DNA from 3 places in the Variovorax ureilyticus genome. Region 3 is predicted to be linked to each of the others. Evidence: predicted binding sites of a transcription regulator. Region 3 holds the regulator's gene; each other region holds the start of a gene.

Region 1 (5,480 bases), on a different contig from region 3:
CGGCCTAGTCTTCGGGGTCGTATTTCAGGACTTTGGCGATCACACCGGTCGCGAAGCCGCGGGCCATCATGAATCGCATCTGACGCGCCCGCTCGGTCGCGTCCTGCGGCGGCGCGCCGAAGCGTCGGCGCCAGACGTCGCGCGCACGCTCCAGCTCCGTCTCCTGCAGGCTGGCCACCGCCTCGGAGACCGCCTCGGGCGCGATGCCCTTGTGCAGCAGCTCCTGGCGCACACGCGCGGCGCCGAGCCGGGCCGATCGCTGATGCAGCACGGACTGCACCACCCTCGCCTCGCTGATGAAGTCCTTGGCCGCCAGCTCGTCGAGTGCCCGGGCCAGCGCGCCGGGCTCTTCCTCGTACTTGCGCAGCTTGCGCTCGAGCTCGGCGCGCGAGTGTTCGCGCTGGCTCAGCAGGCGCAGGGCGCGGCCCTTGAGCGACGGGCCCGCCCTTCCCTCTTCCCTTTTACTTGTCACCCTTCGCAGGCTTTTCGGGTGCTGCCTCGGCCGCCGATTCGGCCAGGAGCGGAATGCCCAGCGATTCGCGAACCTTGTTCTCGATCTCGCGCGCGAGCTCGCGGTTCTCGCGCAGGAATTCGCGCGCGTTGTCGCGTCCCTGCCCGATCTTCTCGCCGTTGTAGGCATACCAGGCGCCCGACTTGTCGATGAGCTTGGCGTTGACGCCCATGTCGATGATCTCGCCCTCGCGGCTGATGCCTTCGCCGAACAGGATGTCGAATTCGGCCGTCTTGAAGGGTGGCGACACCTTGTTCTTGACCACCTTGACCTTGGTCTCGTTGCCGATCGCCTCGTCGCCCTTCTTGATGGTGCCGATGCGGCGGATGTCCAGGCGCACGGAGGCGTAGAACTTCAGCGCGTTGCCACCGGTGGTGGTTTCGGGCGAGCCGAACATCACGCCGATCTTCATGCGGATCTGGTTGATGAAGATGACCATGCAGTTGGTCTTCTTGATCGTGGCCGTGAGCTTGCGCAGGGCCTGGCTCATGAGGCGGGCCTGCAGGCCGGGCAGCGAGTCGCCCATTTCGCCCTCGATTTCGGCCTTGGGCGTGAGCGCGGCGACCGAGTCGACGACGATCAGGTCGACCGCGCCGGAGCGCACCAGCGAATCGACGATCTCGAGCGCCTGCTCGCCGGTGTCGGGCTGGCTGATGAGCAGATCCGGCAGGTTGACGCCCAGCTTCTGCGCGTACTGCACGTCGAGCGCATGCTCGGCATCGACGAAGGCGCAGGTGCCGGCCTGGCGCTGCATCTCGGCGATGACCTGCAGCGTGAGCGTGGTCTTGCCCGAGGATTCCGGTCCGTAGATCTCGATCACGCGGCCGCGCGGCAGTCCGCCGACGCCCAGTGCGATGTCGAGCCCCAGCGAACCGGTGGAGACCACCTGGATGTCTTCGATCACCTCGCCCTCGCCCAGACGCATGATCGTGCCCTTGCCGAACTGCTTCTCGATCTGGGCCAGCGCCGCCTGAAGGGCCTTGGCCTTTTCGCTGTTGGGGCCCGAGAGGCTTGCGCCCTTGACGACTGCGTCCATGTGAAAACTCCTTGAATATCAATGGGTTGTGCTGGATTCATCCCGCTGCGCTTAATCACAGGCTGGATGCTTGAACAGTAGTGTAGGGGTCAATGGATTGGCGCTGGCTCGTTTTTTGGTCAGTTTGATTTACTATCAAATCACCATGGTCGATCAACTCTCTTCCATAGACCACGACGCCTGGCGCCAGACCCACCTGGGCCGGCTGCTGGGCCATGCCATGCGCCGCTTCGACGAGCGGGTGCTCAGCCTGATGGCGCACGACGCGGACGTGCCGCTGGCACTTTCCAACCTGGCGGCACGCGCACAGGTCACTGCGGCGCACATTCACATCACGCGGCACCTGTCGCGCGATGGCTCGCGCCTGACCGAACTGGCCGAGCGCGCCGGCATGACCAAGCAGGCGATGGGCACGCTGGTCGACCAGTGCGAGGCCTGGGGCCTCGTCACGCGCGAGCCCGATCCGCTCGATGCACGCGCCCGTCGCGTGATGTTCACCGCCGACGGCCTCGCATGGCTCGAAGCCTTCCGCAACGCCGTCGCCCAAGCCGAATCCGAGTTCCGCGCGAGCGTCGGCGACGAGATCGCCACCGTAGTAACCATCGGCCTGGAAGCCTACGCAGCAGCCTAAAATTTGGGCGCGACGAAACCCAGAAACCCCGCGGAACCGGCCCCGCCGGGCCGCTGGGGTTGCCCCCGGAAGGGGGTGCAGAGCCACACGAAGTGGGCGAGGCTGGGGGCGAACTCAGGATGCGAATACTCATTGCGGAAGACGATCAGGTGCTGGCCGACGCCCTGCTGCGCAGCCTGCGCACCTCCGGCTCGGCGGTCGATCACGTGGCGACGGGCTCGCAGGCCGATGCGGCCCTGATGACCAACAGCGAATTCGACCTGCTGATCCTCGACCTCGGCCTGCCGAACATGCACGGCCTCGAAATCCTCAAGCGGCTGCGTGCACGCGGCTCGCAGCTGCCGGTGCTCGTGCTCACCGCCGCGGACAGCGTGGAGGAGCGCGTCAAGGGTCTCGACTACGGCGCCGACGACTACATGGCCAAGCCCTTCTCGCTGCAGGAACTCGAAGCCCGCGTGCGTGCCCTCACGCGCCGCGGCATGGGCGGCACGAGCAATGCCATCAAGCATGGTCCGCTGGTCTACGACCAGGCCGGTCGCGTGGCGACCATCGACGGCAAGATGATCGAACTCTCCGCGCGCGAACTCGGCCTGCTCGAAGTCCTGCTGCAGCGCGCCGGCCGCCTCGTCAGCAAGGACCAGCTCGTCGAGCGCCTGTGCGAATGGGGCGAAGAGGTCAGCCTGAACGCGATCGAGGTCTACATCCACCGCCTGCGCAAGAAGATCGAAAAGGGCCCGGTGCGCATCGCGACCGTGCGCGGCCTCGGCTATTGCCTCGAGAAGATCCCCTCGTGACGAGCCGCTCGCCGGCTTGGTGACCGTCCGGTGAAACTTTTTCAGCGCGCCCAGCGCTCCCTGTTCGGCGAGATCCTCGACTGGATGCTCACGCCGCTCTTGCTGCTGGTGCCGGTGAGCATCGGCGTGACGTGGCTCGTGGCGCAAGGCATCGCCAATGCGCCGTTCGACCGGGCGCTCGAATCCAACATCCAGACCCTCGCGCGGCTGGTCGACGTGGACCATGGCCGCATCCAGTTCGTGCTGCCGCAGCCGGCGCGCGAGATCCTCGGCGGCGACGAGGCGGATCGCGTGTACTACCAGTTGCTCGACGAGCACGGCGGACTGCTCAGCGGCGAGCCTGACGTCCCGCCGCCCAGTTCCGACGAGCCGCCGATGCCCGGTGTGGTCTACCTGCGCAACGGCCTGATTCAGGGGCAGCAAGTGCGCATCGCGTCGCTGTGGATCGCCGGCATCAACCCCGAGGCGCCGATGGCGCTGCTGCAGGTGGCCGAGACGCGCGAGAAGCAATCGGTGCTGGCCACGGAGATCATCAAGGGCGTGCTGCTCCCGCAGTTCGCGATCCTGCCGCTGGCGGTGCTGCTGATCTGGCTGGCGCTCGTGCGCGGCATCAAGCCGCTGTCGGTGGTGGAAGCACGCATCCGCGAGCGCCGGCCGGGCGACCTGAGCCCGCTGGACGAATCCTCGGTGCCGCTCGAAGTGGTGCCGCTGGTGCTCTCGGTCAACGACCTGCTGCGCAAGCTCAACGATTCGATCGGCACGCAGAAGCGCTTCCTCGCGGATGCGGCGCATCAGTTGAAGACGCCGCTTGCGGGGCTGCGCATGCAGGCCGACCTCGCGCAGCGTGAAGGCGCGAACGCGGAAGAACTCAAGAAGTCCCTCAAGCAGATCGGCCGAGCCAGCGTGCGCGCGACGCACACGGTCAACCAGCTCCTCTCGCTCGCCCGCGCGGAAGGCAACGGCGGCAGCATCGGGCGGCAGTCCTGCGACATCGCGCGGCTCACGATCGAGGTGGTGCGCGAGGCGGTGCCGCGCGCGATCGACAAGCGCATCGACCTCGGCTACGAAGGCGCCCAGCCCGGCGCACCCGGCGTGGCGATCGACGGCAATCCGACCCTGCTCAAGGAACTGGTGCGCAACCTGGTCGACAACGCGATCAACTACACGCCGTCGACGCCGGAGCGGCCGGGCGTGATCACCGCGCGGGTGCTGGCCGATCCCTTCGGCCGCATCGTGGTGCTGCAGGTCGAAGACAACGGCCCCGGCATTCCCGAAGCCGAGCGCGAGCTCGTGTTCGAACCGTTCTACCGGGTACTGGGCAACGAGGCCGACGGATCGGGCTTGGGACTGCCGATCGTGCGCGAGATCGCGCGCCAGCATTTCGCGACGGTGCGGCTGGAGGACGCCCATCCGGGCCGGCATCCGCCGGGCACGCTCGTGAGCCTGCGCTTCGACGGCAACGAGGGCGAACGCCGCGCCGGCAGGCCGCACTGAGCGGCGTTGGGCGTGTTCACCCTAGACCTTGCCGGGATCGACCTTTCGGATCTCCAGCATCTGCGGACGCACCTGCTGCTGAAGGCGCTGCGGTTCGCGCTCACTGAAGCGCGCGGGCTGCGTGCCGAACAGCGCGAGCGCGCCTTGCGACCATGCGTAGTAGCCGAGGTTCGCGACGACGAGGAGAACGACCAGCAGTCGAAGCATCGTCACGTCGAAGGCGCAGGGCGCACGCTGACTTCGGCGCTGGTGATCGTCTTCATGCCGGAAGCCGTCTGTACCAGCAGTTCACCGCCCCAGCCCACGCCCTCGCAGCGGCCTTCGGTGCCGTCGCTGAGCCGCACTTCGCGTCCGCGCAGCACGTCGCGCGCGGCGAAGCGCGGCGCGAAGGGGATGAAGCCCCGCGCATCGAAAAGCTGCACGTTCTCCACCAGCGGCACCGCGATCTCGCGCAGCACCTGCGCCGGCGTCGCCTGCGGACGCCACTGCTGCAGCCAGGCCGGTGGGGTGCGCATGCCGGCGGCTTCTCGCGGGCCGATGTTGATGCCGATGCCGATCACGAGGTAGCGCTCCGCCGCGTCAGGCTGGAGGAGGGCGGTTTCGATCAGGATGCCGCCGAGCTTGTGCTCGCCGACCCAGAGGTCGTTGGGCCACTTGAGCCCCAATCCCGCGGCATTGGAGGGATCGAGGCTTTCCGCCACGCTCACGCCCACCGCGAGCGACAGCCCCGACCAATCGCGCGGCGCGAGCGGCAGGCCGAGCGAGAAGGTCAGGGATGCGGGTTGCTGCGCATCCTGCGCGCTTTGCCAGTCTCGTCCCAGCCGGCCGCGACCGGCGGTCTGCCGCTCGGCCACCAGGAAGACAGGGGCGTGGTTGCCATCGCGCGCCCGCCGCATGAGTTCGCTGCTCGTCGAATCGATCTCGGAAACGATCTCGACGCTCACCCCCGGCAGCTTCGGCGCCAGGGCCTTGACGATCTCGTCCTCGAACCAGGGCGCGGCCATGTTCAGCGCT
Region 2 (5,480 bases), on a different contig from region 3:
GGTGGATGCGCAAGGGAAAGTGAAGCTGCGCGGCGTCACGCTGGGCCGCAACTACGGCGAGACGGTCGAGGTGATCGACGGTCTCGGCCCGGCCGACCGGCTGGTACTCAATCCTTCCGATTCGCTCGCCGACGGCGACGTCGTGGTGATCGCGAAGGAGTCTGCTTGAAATGAGCCCACCCCCCGCCTCGCCCACTTCGTGTGGCTCTGACACCCCTCCGAGGGGGCACACCCAGCGGCCCGGCAAAGCCGGTTCCGCGGGTGCCTTGGCTTCGTGGGCCATGGCCGCGCTGCTGGCCGGCTGCGCCGCAGGGCCGGACTACAAGGCACCGCCCGTCGACATCCCGGTGAGCTGGCAGCTCGAGGCGCCCTGGCAGCAGGCCGCGCCGGGCGACGCCGACGACAAGGGCCCGTGGTGGCTGCGCTTCGGCGATCCGCAACTGGATGCGCTGCAGCAGAAGGCGCTCGCCAACAGCCCCACGCTGGACCTCGCGGGCGCCCGGCTCGCGCAGGCGCGCGCGACGCTCGCGGGCGCCAATGCCGGCCGCTATCCGCAAGTGGGCGTTGGCGCACGCGCGCAGCGTTTCGAGATCTCGGCGAACCGCCCGCTCACCAACTACGCGGCACCCAACTATTCGACGGTGCAGAACGACTTCGCGTTGAACCTCACCGCCGCGTATGAGCTCGACCTCGCCGGCCGCGTGCGGCGCTCCGTCGAAGCTGCAACCGCCTCTGCTGCGCAGTCGGCCGCCGACCTGGAAAACACGCGGCTGCTGCTGACGACCGACGTCGCCTCGGCGTACTTCAGCCTGCGCTCGAGCGACATCGAGCTCGACGTGCTCGCACGCTCCATCGAACTGCAGCGGCGCGCGCTCCAGTTCGTGACCGATCGACATGATCTCGGCGCGGTCTCCGGGCTCGACGTGGCGCAGCAGCAGGCGCTGCTCGACAACACGCTGGCGCAGGTCGACCTCCTCAGGAAGCAGCGCTCGCAGTACGAGCACGCGCTCGCGACGCTGACCGGCACGCCCGCGCCGTCGTTCACGGTCGCGGCCGACGTCAAGCCGCTCGTGCCGCCGGCAATTCCGATCGGCATTCCGTCTGAAGCGCTGGAGCGGCGGCCCGATGTGGCCTCCGCAGAGCGCGCGATGGCCGCCGCCAACGCACAGATCGGCGTGGCGAGCGCCGCTTTCTATCCGAGCGTCATGCTGCTCCCGTCGATCGGCGTGGACAGCCGCATGCTGTCCAGCCTGTTCGATTCGCAGAGCCTGCTGTGGTCGCTCGGCGTGACCGCCACGCAGACGATCTTCGATGGCGGCCGCATCCGCGCGAACGTGGACTTCACCAAGGCGGGCTACGACGCCACCGTGGCCAGCTACAAGCGCGTCGTCCTCACGGCCTTCCAGGAAGCGGAGGACGGCATCACGGGCCTCGCCTCGCTCGATCGCGCATCGGCGCAGGCGCAGACGGCGGTCGAGAGCTCGCGCCGCGTGCTCGAAATGGCGGCCGGCCGCTACCAGGGCGGCGCCTCGACCTTTCTCGACGTGATCACCGCGCAGCAGGCGCTGCTCACCACCGAGCGGCAGGCGGCGCAGATCAACGGCCAGCGCATGCAGACCTCGGTGTTCCTCGTCAAGGCGCTCGGCGGCGACTGGTGCGGCGCCCTGCCCCGCAGCACCGCCGCAGACGCTAGAACAGGCTGCCCTGCCCCACTGCGCCAGGTGGCCGGAACGCGCTGAGGTCCAGCGGCGTGCGGTCGTTCGAAAAGCCGATGCGCTTCGTCGCTTTCTCGAAGCGCTGGCGGATCAGGTCGGCCCAGACGCCGCTGCCCTTCATGCGCGTGGCGAAATCCGCGTCGTAGTCCTTGCCGCCCCGCATCTCTCGGATGCGCTCCATGATGCGGCCCGCGCGCTGCGGATAGTGCAGTTCGAGCCATTGCTTGAAGAGGGGCGCGACTTCCCACGGCAGGCGGATCACCGTGTAGAAGGCGCTGCGCGCGCCGGCGTCCCAGGCGGCTTCGAGCACCTGCTCCATGTCTTCGTTGACGAAGGGGATCTGCGGCCCGACGCTGACGCCGACCGGCACGCCCGCCTCGGCCAGCGTGCGCAATGTGCGCAGCCGGCGATGCGGTGCGGCGGCGCGCGGTTCGAGCTTGCGCGCGAGTTCGCCGTCCAGCGTGGTGATGGTCACGTACACCGCCGCGAGATGCTCGGCCGCCATCGGCGCGATCAGGTCGAGGTCGTGCTCGACCGCGCTGGACTTGGTGATGATGCCGAAGGGATGGCGTGCTTCCTTCAAGACTTCGATCACCGATCGTGTGAGTCGCAACTCGCGCTCGATCGGCTGGTAGCAGTCGGTCGCGGTGCCGATGATGATCGGGCTGGGCTTGTAGCTCTTGCGGCCCAGTTCGGCCCGCAACAGTTCCGCGACGTTGCGCTTGGCGATCAGCTTGGTCTCGAAATCGAGGCCGGGCGAGAGGTTGAGGTAGCTGTGCGTGGGTCGGGCAAAGCAGTAGATGCAGCCGTGTTCACAGCCCCTGTACGGGTTCAACGAGGTATCGAACGAGACGTCCGGCGAGTCGTTGTGGCTGAGCACCGATTTCGCGTCCTCGAAGCGGACCTCGGTGGGGAGCGGCGGCAGCCCGTCGGCTTCGGCCTCGCCTTCTTCGAGCGTGCCCCAGCCGTCATCGAAGGCGCTGCGGCTGTCGCGCTCGAATCGGTGCGCGAGACGCGTGGCGGCGCCCCGGCCTTTGAGCGCGTGGATGGGGATGAAGGCATCGGGCATGGCGGCGGGTCGATTACTGGATGAATACACAGTATTTCATCATTCCGCCCCGGCTGCAGCAACCGCTTGTTTCAGCCTCGCGGGCGTCTTCGCTGGAGGAACTCCGGCATGCGGGTCCTTGGCTCGGGGTCCGGTCGGCCCCGAAGAGGTCGACCTTGAGCTGCTTGAGCGTGCCGTTCATCCGCGGGATGATCGCCACGCCGCCCTTCTTTCCTGGACCCCCAGATGCCACGCCGCCCCGAAAACCTCTACCCGCAGTACCACGCCCACATCTACTTCGGCCCCGACACCGTCGCGCAGGCACGGCAGCTCGCGCAGGATGCGGGCCACAGCCTGCTCGTGGTGGTCGGCCGGGTGCATGAAAAGCTCGTCGGCCCGCATCCGCACTGGAGCTGCCAGATCGCCTTCGACGCGGCGGAGTTCGACGAGGTCATCGAATGGCTCGATGCGCGTCGCAACGGCCTCGACGTCTTCGTGCACGGCGTGACGGGCGACGACTACCTCGACCACACCGCGCACGCGATGTGGCTGGGCAACGAATCCACGCTCGACCTGAGCATGTTCCGCAAGCCGGCCTGAGCGGTTCAGAACTCGGCGTCGAGCTCGTCGATCTCGTCCGGCTCGGCCTTGGCGGACCTGATCCATTCCTGCATCGCGGGCAGTTCGAGGATGCGCTTGCAGTACGCGGTGCAGGCCTTGTCCAGCGACACGTCGTAGGTAACGAAGCGCGTGACGACCGGCGCGTACATGGCGTCCGCCAGGCAGGGCGTCTCGCCGAAAAGGAACGGCCCGCCGTAGGTCGACAGGCATTCGCGCCAGATCGCGACGATGCGGTCGATGTCCGCCTGCGCACGCGACCAGATCTTGAAGCCCGGGAAGCGCGCCTTGACGTTCATCGGCAGCGAGCCTCGCATCGACGAGAAGCCCGAATGCATCTCGCCGCAGATCGCCCGGCAGTGCGCGCGCGCCTTGGCGTCGGCGGGCAGCAGGCCGGCCTTGGGCTTGATCTCGCTCAGGTATTCGCCGATCGCGAGCGTGTCCCAGACCTTGATGCCGCCGTGTTGCAGCGACGGCACCAGCATGGATGCCGACAGCAGCAGCATCTCGGCCTTCATCGCCGGGTCGTCGGGCGGGATGATCTTCTCGCTGAATTCCAGGCCCGCGAGCTTGCACATCAGCCAGCCGCGCAGCGACCACGCGCCATAGTTCTTGCTGCTGATGGTGAGTACGGGTTTGGCCATGCATCGCTCCTGGTCCGCCGGATCGGCGCTGCGGTCGTGCAAGCCCTGTGCCAGAAAGGTGCGCCGGTGCGTCGCGGCCGCAGGCTTGGCCCGCAACTTGCCTGCGGCTCATCCATGCTGTACCGGGCTTATCAATCCCAAGCCGACCTCCTCTCGCCCTCGCGTCTCGCGGCGCAATACCTCGGCAAGGCGCTGTGGCGCGACAAGGCTGACCGCAGCCTGGCCCGCCGCTTCGCCTCGGCCATGGAGGTCTACTCGCGCATCCGGCTCACGCACACCCGGCCCCCCTACGGGATCGAAAGCGTGGGGGTCGACGGCGAGGAAGTCCCGGTGCATGAAGAAGCCGCCCTGGTGACCCCCTTCGGCACGCTGCTGCACTTCCGCAAAGAGTCCAATGCGGTGCATCCGCCGGTGCTGCTGGCTGCACCACTGTCGGGCCATTTCGCGACGCTGCTGCGCGAAACCGTGCGCACGCTCCTGCGCGACCACGACGTGTACGTGACCGACTGGCACAACGCGCGCGATGTGCCGATCTGGCACGGCGGCTTCGGCCTGGACGACTACACGCTGCGGATCATCGATTTCCTCGAGGCGATCGGCCCGGGCGTGCACATGGTGGCGGTCTGCCAGCCTTGCGTCGCGGCGCTGGCCGCCACCGCGCTGATGGCCGAGGACGACAACCCGGCCGCACCGAGAAGCCTCACGCTGATGGCGGGCCCGGTCGACTGCCGGGTCAATCCGACCACCGTGAACAAGCTGGCGACCGACCGTTCCATCGCCTGGTTCGAGCGCAACCTGATCAGCCATGTGCCGTGGCCGCATGCCGGCATGATGCGGCGCGTGTACCCGGGCTTCCTGCAGCTCGGCGCCTTCATGAGCATGAACCCCGACCGCCACAAGCAGCAGTTCGCCAAGCTCTACCGGCATCTGGTGGATGGCGAGATCGAACAGGCCGACACGATTCGCACCTTCTACGACGAGTACCTCGCGGTCAACGACCTCCCGGCCGAGTTCTATCTGGAGACCGTCGAGCGCGTGTTCCAGACCTACGACCTGCCGCGCGGCAAGCTCACCGTCGGCGCGCGGACGATCAACCCCGCTGCCATCCGACGCACCGCGTTGCTGACGGTCGAAGGCGAGCGCGACGACATCTGCTCGGTGGGACAGACGGTCGCCGCGCAGGATCTCTGCACCGGCGTGCGCCCCTATCTCAAGACTCATCACCTGCAGGCCGGCGTCGGTCACTACGGCGTGTTCAGCGGCAGCAAATGGAACGCGCAGATCTACCCGCGCGTGCGCGAAACCATCCACACCGCGGCCGAACTGCACTGAGTTCATTGGGTAACACCCGCGCAGCAGCGCTGCGGTATTCGCCTTCGGGCGGCCCGGCTGCTCATGCACCGCGCTTGCGCGGCGGACGGAAGCGCCGGGGCGCCAGGCTGTCGGCGGGCGACG
Region 3 (5,480 bases):
TGTTGGGCGCACCCGGGGCGGGCAAAGGCACTCAGGCGGCCTTCATTTGCCAGAAATACGGCATCCCCCAGATTTCCACTGGCGACATGCTCCGCGCGGCGGTCAAGGCCGGCACACCGCTAGGCAAGCAGGCCGAAGCCGTGATGGCTTCGGGCGCCCTGGTCAGCGATGACCTGATCATCAACCTCGTGAAGGAGCGGATTGCGCAGGCGGATTGCGCGCAAGGCTTCCTGTTCGACGGCTTTCCGCGAACCATCCCGCAGGCCGAGGCGATGCGCGCCGCGGGCGTCAAGCTCGACTACGTCCTCGAGATCGACGTCCCCTTCTCCGACATCATCGATCGCATGAGCGGTCGCCGCTCGCATCCGGCATCCGGGCGCACCTATCACCTGAAGTTCAATCCGCCGAAGGTCGACGGAAAGGACGACGTGACGGGCGAAGACCTGATCCAGCGCGAAGACGACAAGGAAGAAACCGTCCGCAAGCGGCTTGACGTCTACAGCCAGCAGACCCGTCCGCTGGTCGACTATTACTCCCAGTGGGCCAAAGTCGAGCCCGCTGCGGCGCCGAAGTACCGCTCCATCAGCGGCGTCGGCACCGTCGACGAAATCACGCAGCGTGCGCTTGCCGCGCTGGCGAGCTGATCAGGCCGGGCTGGAACGCAGCCCGTACACCCTCCCGTCGACGAACAGGTACTCGACGCGGATCACTGCCTCTTTATCCTCCTTTTGCCCGAAGCCGACCGCAGCCACCTGCGTGCCCGGCTTGATCTCCGGGATCTTCCAGGCCTCCATTCGGGTGAGTGGCGCCAGTTCGAACTCCCACTGACGCGCGGTGCGGCCCGGCAGCGCCGCCTTGGCGAGCAGCGCGGCTCCGTCCACGGGCGAGGTCTGTGCAGGCAAGGCGCGCTTCGGCAAGTCCGCCGGCACCTTCAGATCCGGCGGCACCTCGACCATGAGTTCGACGTGCGGGTTCTGCCACTTCACGCTCACCACCTTGCCTTCGAGATAAAGGGGCCGATCCTGGTCGAAGCTGCCCCATCCGTGGTGCGCCCAGGCGGACGACATCGTCGCGGGGACGGATGCAGCGGCGAGTACGAGGCTGCGGCGTTTCATGCGGGATCCTTTCGATCAGTAGGCAATCCATCGGCCGCAGAACACCACGGCCAGCCAGATCGCAGTGGACGACAACATCTGTATCCGCGCCATCGAGTCGAGTTTGCCAAGCGAGCCTCGGGCGTGAAACCAGAAGGCGTTGCAGCCGGCAGCCACCAGAAGCCCCATCTTCACGAGGAAAGCCCGGTTCGCGAGCAACTCGGAGGGCTGGGTCGCAAACATCAGTGCACCGCTGGCTGCTGCGAGCGCGAAGCCGCTCAAGGCGATGGTCAGCGACAGCCGCGCCACGCCATGCACAGGGAGCGCGGCCGCCCGTCCGAACACTCTCATCTCGAGCGCCACGAGATTGCCCAGCAGCAGCGCGATCCCAACGATGTGCACGGCCTCCAGCGCCGGATATGCCCAGGTGGTGGTGCGCAGTGCGTCGAGCATCGGCCGGCTCCGTCGAGAGGACTACGCACGGCTGGAGAGAAGCTCAAGCGCCAACGCGATACGCGCCTTGACCGGCGTCAGCCCGCCCGCGTCGCGCAAGGTTTCGCCCGTCTTCGGAAGAATGCGTCCCTTCAAGCAGCGGGTCGCGCGCACGACGGCGATCCCTTCGGCCTGCGCGCGCAGTGCGGCCGCCTCCAGCGCATGGTGCAGCGTGCCATTGCCCGTTGCGGCAAGCACGATGCCCTGCACGGCGTCGGGAGCACCTCGCTTGCGTTCGGCGACCAATGCATCGACGATCGTGCCCCGCGCCTCGGCGTGGCTCACCAGGATCTCGATGCGCGGCCATGATGCCGCGCTGACGACACGATCGAAGACGGGCGTTGCGAGCTGAGGCTCGGGCCAGTTGCGCAACGCCAGAACAGCCCCCTCCTCCACGTAGGCCAACGGGCCAGCATCCCCGGAGTCGAAGGCATCGAGACGATAGGTATGAACCTTCTGCACATCGGCGGCGCCATGCACGGTGCCCGCGCAAACCGCCACCACGCCTCGCGCGCCCGGCGTCGCGACGACCACGATGGCGTCGCGCACATTCTGCGGACCGTCGGGCGCCAGTGCGGTCGCCGGACGCATCGCACAGGTCAGCACGACGGGCTTGGAGGGCGCCAGCACCGATTGGAGAAAGAAGGCGGTCTCCTCCAACGTGTCGGTCCCGTGCGTGATGACGATGCCCGCCACATCCGCTTCTGCGAGCCAATACGCGCACCGCTGTGCCAGCTTCTGCCAGATCGCAAAGCTCATGTCCTTGCTGTCGATCTGCGACACCTGCTCCGCAAGAAGTGCAACGCCTTCAGGCGCCTCGATGCCGCCCAGCAGATCCGCCACACCCACCTGACCGGCGGTATAGCCGATGTTGTCACCCGCCTGGCTGGCACGTCCTGCAATCGTGCCGCCGGTGCCAAGAACGACAACCCGGCGCGTGCCGCCTTGAATGTTTTCGCGCATTGCTTGCCAATCCCAGGGAAACTGGTTAAAAATACAGGTACTGGATATGCACCCAGTCCCTTTCAGGAGCCACCATGCAGTTCGCCGTCAAGCTTACCGCCCGTCAGCAGCAGATTCTGGACTTGATTCAAAGCGCCATCGCCCGCACGGGCGCACCGCCGACTCGCGCCGAAATCGCGGCCGAACTGGGCTTCAAGTCGGCCAATGCGGCGGAAGAACATCTGCAGGCACTGGCTCGCAAGGGCGTCATCGAACTGGTGAGCGGCACCTCGCGAGGCATACGCCTCAAGGGCGAAGCGCTGCGCGCGCTCAACGAATCGCGGAACAACCAGTATTCGCTGTCCCTGCCTGGCATGGCGCAGCTTGCGCTGCCCCTGATCGGCCGCGTCGCCGCCGGCTCGCCTATCCTCGCGCAGGAACACATCGATCAGACCTACTACGTCGAGAACACGCTGTTCCAGCGCCAGCCTGACTATCTCCTCAAGGTGCGCGGCATGTCGATGCGCGACGCCGGCATCATGGATGGCGACCTTCTCGCCGTGCAGGCCACCAAGGAGGCCCGTAACGGGCAGATCGTGGTCGCTCGCCTCGGTGACGAGGTCACCGTCAAGCGCCTCAAGCGCAACAAGCAGGTCATCGAACTGCACGCTGAAAACCCGGACTACCCCACCATCTTCGTCCAGCCAGGAGAGCCCTTCGAGATCGAAGGCCTCGCAGTCGGGCTGATTCGCAACACGATGCTGATGTAGCCAATCCATGCAGGTCGGCGCAGCAAAAGCCGCGTTGGTCTCATCACCGGCCGCGACAGGTGGCGGGCGTATGGCATGAGCCATCACCCTGTCGGGGCAATGAAAGCAATCCTGCCTGTGTTCAATCTCTACCTTCTGGAGTTCACATGGGAATCGCTCTTCTCAGCATCGTCGACCTGTTCACGCCCCTGCAGTCGCTGGCCGATCGGTGGATACCGGCACGGCGCTCGCGTCACATCAACTCATCCGGATTGCGCTACGTCGGCGTCCGCCCAAGCTGTGCATCGCGGCAGAGCTCCGCGACCCGGGATGCGTCCGGAGGCGCGCGGCCGCTGCGTGTCGTCCGGATGGTCGATGCCCAGCAGCCACATCGGCACCCGGGCCGTGTGGTCATCTCCGGTCGCATGGCGGACGTGTGTGCGGAGCTTGATCGACTGGCCGCGCTCGAAGCAGCGGACGCGGCGGGCCATTGCGCCCGGGTGCATTGAAGCCGCCCCGGCGTTGCGTGCGATGCGCGACGCCGGGCAATGCACCGACACAGCCGATGGGTCGTGCAAGGCACAATGGAAGCCATGAACATTGTGATCCTCGACGACTACCAAGACGCGGTACGCAAGCTGCAATGCGCCTCCAAGCTCGATGCCTATGCAGCCAAGGTCTATACGAACACCGTCAAGGGTATCGGTCAGCTTTCGGTTCGACTCAAGGATGCCGAAGTGATCGTTCTGATCCGCGAGCGCACCCACATTTCGCGGCAGCTGATCGAGAAGCTGCCCAAGCTGAGGCTCATCTCCCAGACCGGCCGCGTCGGCAGCCACATCGACGTGAACGCGTGTTCCGAGCTCGGCATCGCAGTGGCCGAAGGCACCGGGTCTCCGCAAGCGCCGGCTGAGCTCACCTGGGCGCTCATCATGGCGGCAATGCGTCGCCTGCCCCAGTACATCAGCAACCTGAAGCACGGCGCCTGGCAGCAGTCGGGGCTCAAGTCGGCATCCATGCCGGCAAATTTCGGGCTGGGTTCGGTGCTCAAGGGCAAGACGCTCTGCGTCTGGGGCTACGGACGCATCGGGCAATTGGTCGCGCGCTACGGCCAGGCGTTCGGCATGCAGGTGGTCATCTGGGGACGCGAGCAGAGCGTGGCCAAGGCGCGGTCCGATGGCTTTCAGGTCGCGCCGAATCGCGAATCCTTCTTCGCCGCAGCCGACGTGCTGTCGGTCCATCTCCGACTTACCGAGGAAACGCGTGCGCTCGTCACGCTCGAGGATCTGTCGCGCATGAAGCCGACCTCCCTGTTCGTGAACACCTCGCGTGCCGAGTTGGTCGAGCAGGATGCTCTCCTTGCGGCGCTCAACCGCGGCCGGCCGGGTCTGGCGGCCATCGATGTCTTCGAAAGCGAACCGCCGCTGCAGGGCCATGCGCTGCTCCGCCTCGAGAACTGCATCTGCACGCCGCACATCGGCTACGTCGAGCAGGAGAGCTACGAGATGTACTTCGGGCAGGCGTTCGACAACGTCGTGAGCTTCATCAAGGGCAATCCGACGAACATCGTCAATCCCGGCGCGCTGCAGGTCCGCCGTTGAAGCAGCCCGCACTGCCAGCCGCCCTGTGGGCCCTGCTGGCGGGCAACTTCGTCATCGGCACGGGCGTCATGGTGGTGCCCGGCACGCTCAACGAGCTCAGTTCGTCGTTCCAGATCGGTGCGGCGACCGCCGGCCAGCTCATCACTGCCGCCGCCGTGGTGATGTGCGTCGGCGCGCCGCTGCTGGCCGCAGTGGTCGCCGGTTGGGACCGGCGCGTGCTGCTGGCCTGCACGATGCTCTGGTACGCCTTAGGCCACCTGGTCTCCACGTTGATGCCGACTTTTGGCGCCCTGCTGCCGGTTCGCATGCTGACGGTGATCGCGCCGGCGATCTTCACGGCGCAGGCGGCCGCGTGCGCAGGACTGCTGGTGCCGCCAGAGCAGCGGGGGCGCGCCGTGACCTTCGTCTTCCTGGGCTGGTCCATGGCTTCGGTGCTGGGTCTGCCCCTTGGCGCCATGATCGGAGGCCATCTGGGCTGGCGCGCAGCCTTCGCCACCATTGCGCTGCTTTCGTTGATGAGCGCGGGGTGGATCTGGCTCAAGCTGCCGTCCGGCATCCGCCCCGCCGCGCTCTCGCGCGATGCGTGGGCGCGCGTCTTCAAG

The links. The regulator LexA, encoded in region 3, represses DNA repair genes until DNA is damaged. The targets are predictions, from matches to a motif close to ACTGTATNNNNATACAGT.
Region 1: a site for LexA is predicted at 1,609-1,626, ahead of recA (recombinase RecA). Genes of this name have one in related genera too.
Region 2: a site for LexA is predicted at 2,800-2,817, ahead of WKW77_RS15840 (PA0069 family radical SAM protein). Genes of this name have one in related genera too.

The regions. Positions count from the first base shown of each region.
Region 1 covers NZ_JBBKZU010000005.1:166,615-172,094, forward strand. Annotated here, with positions in the region: gene recX (recombination regulator RecX) at 5-472, opposite strand; gene recA (recombinase RecA) at 462-1,547, opposite strand; gene WKW77_RS13205 (MarR family winged helix-turn-helix transcriptional regulator) at 1,693-2,178, shown strand; gene WKW77_RS13210 (response regulator) at 2,298-2,972, shown strand; gene WKW77_RS13215 (sensor histidine kinase) at 3,003-4,466, shown strand; gene WKW77_RS13220 (sporulation protein) at 4,488-4,673, opposite strand; gene WKW77_RS13225 (biotin--[acetyl-CoA-carboxylase] ligase) at 4,676-5,470, opposite strand; gene WKW77_RS13230 (SET domain-containing protein) at 5,473-5,480, opposite strand, start outside.
Region 2 covers NZ_JBBKZU010000006.1:256,484-261,963, forward strand. Annotated here, with positions in the region: gene WKW77_RS15830 (efflux RND transporter periplasmic adaptor subunit) at 1-169, shown strand, start outside; gene WKW77_RS15835 (efflux transporter outer membrane subunit) at 282-1,739, shown strand; gene WKW77_RS15840 (PA0069 family radical SAM protein) at 1,690-2,784, opposite strand; gene WKW77_RS15845 (DOPA 4,5-dioxygenase family protein) at 3,010-3,363, shown strand; gene WKW77_RS15850 (glutathione S-transferase) at 3,369-4,025, opposite strand; gene WKW77_RS15855 (polyhydroxyalkanoate depolymerase) at 4,140-5,357, shown strand; gene WKW77_RS15860 (LysR family transcriptional regulator) at 5,419-5,480, opposite strand, start outside.
Region 3 covers NZ_JBBKZU010000001.1:370,999-376,478, forward strand. Annotated here, with positions in the region: gene adk (adenylate kinase) at 1-644, shown strand, start outside; gene WKW77_RS01845 (DUF6152 family protein) at 645-1,115, opposite strand; gene WKW77_RS01850 (hypothetical protein) at 1,131-1,547, opposite strand; gene WKW77_RS01855 (asparaginase) at 1,569-2,549, opposite strand; gene lexA (transcriptional repressor LexA) at 2,624-3,298, shown strand; gene WKW77_RS01865 (hypothetical protein) at 3,445-3,786, shown strand; gene WKW77_RS01870 (D-2-hydroxyacid dehydrogenase family protein) at 3,871-4,878, shown strand; gene WKW77_RS01875 (MFS transporter) at 4,875-5,480, shown strand, end outside.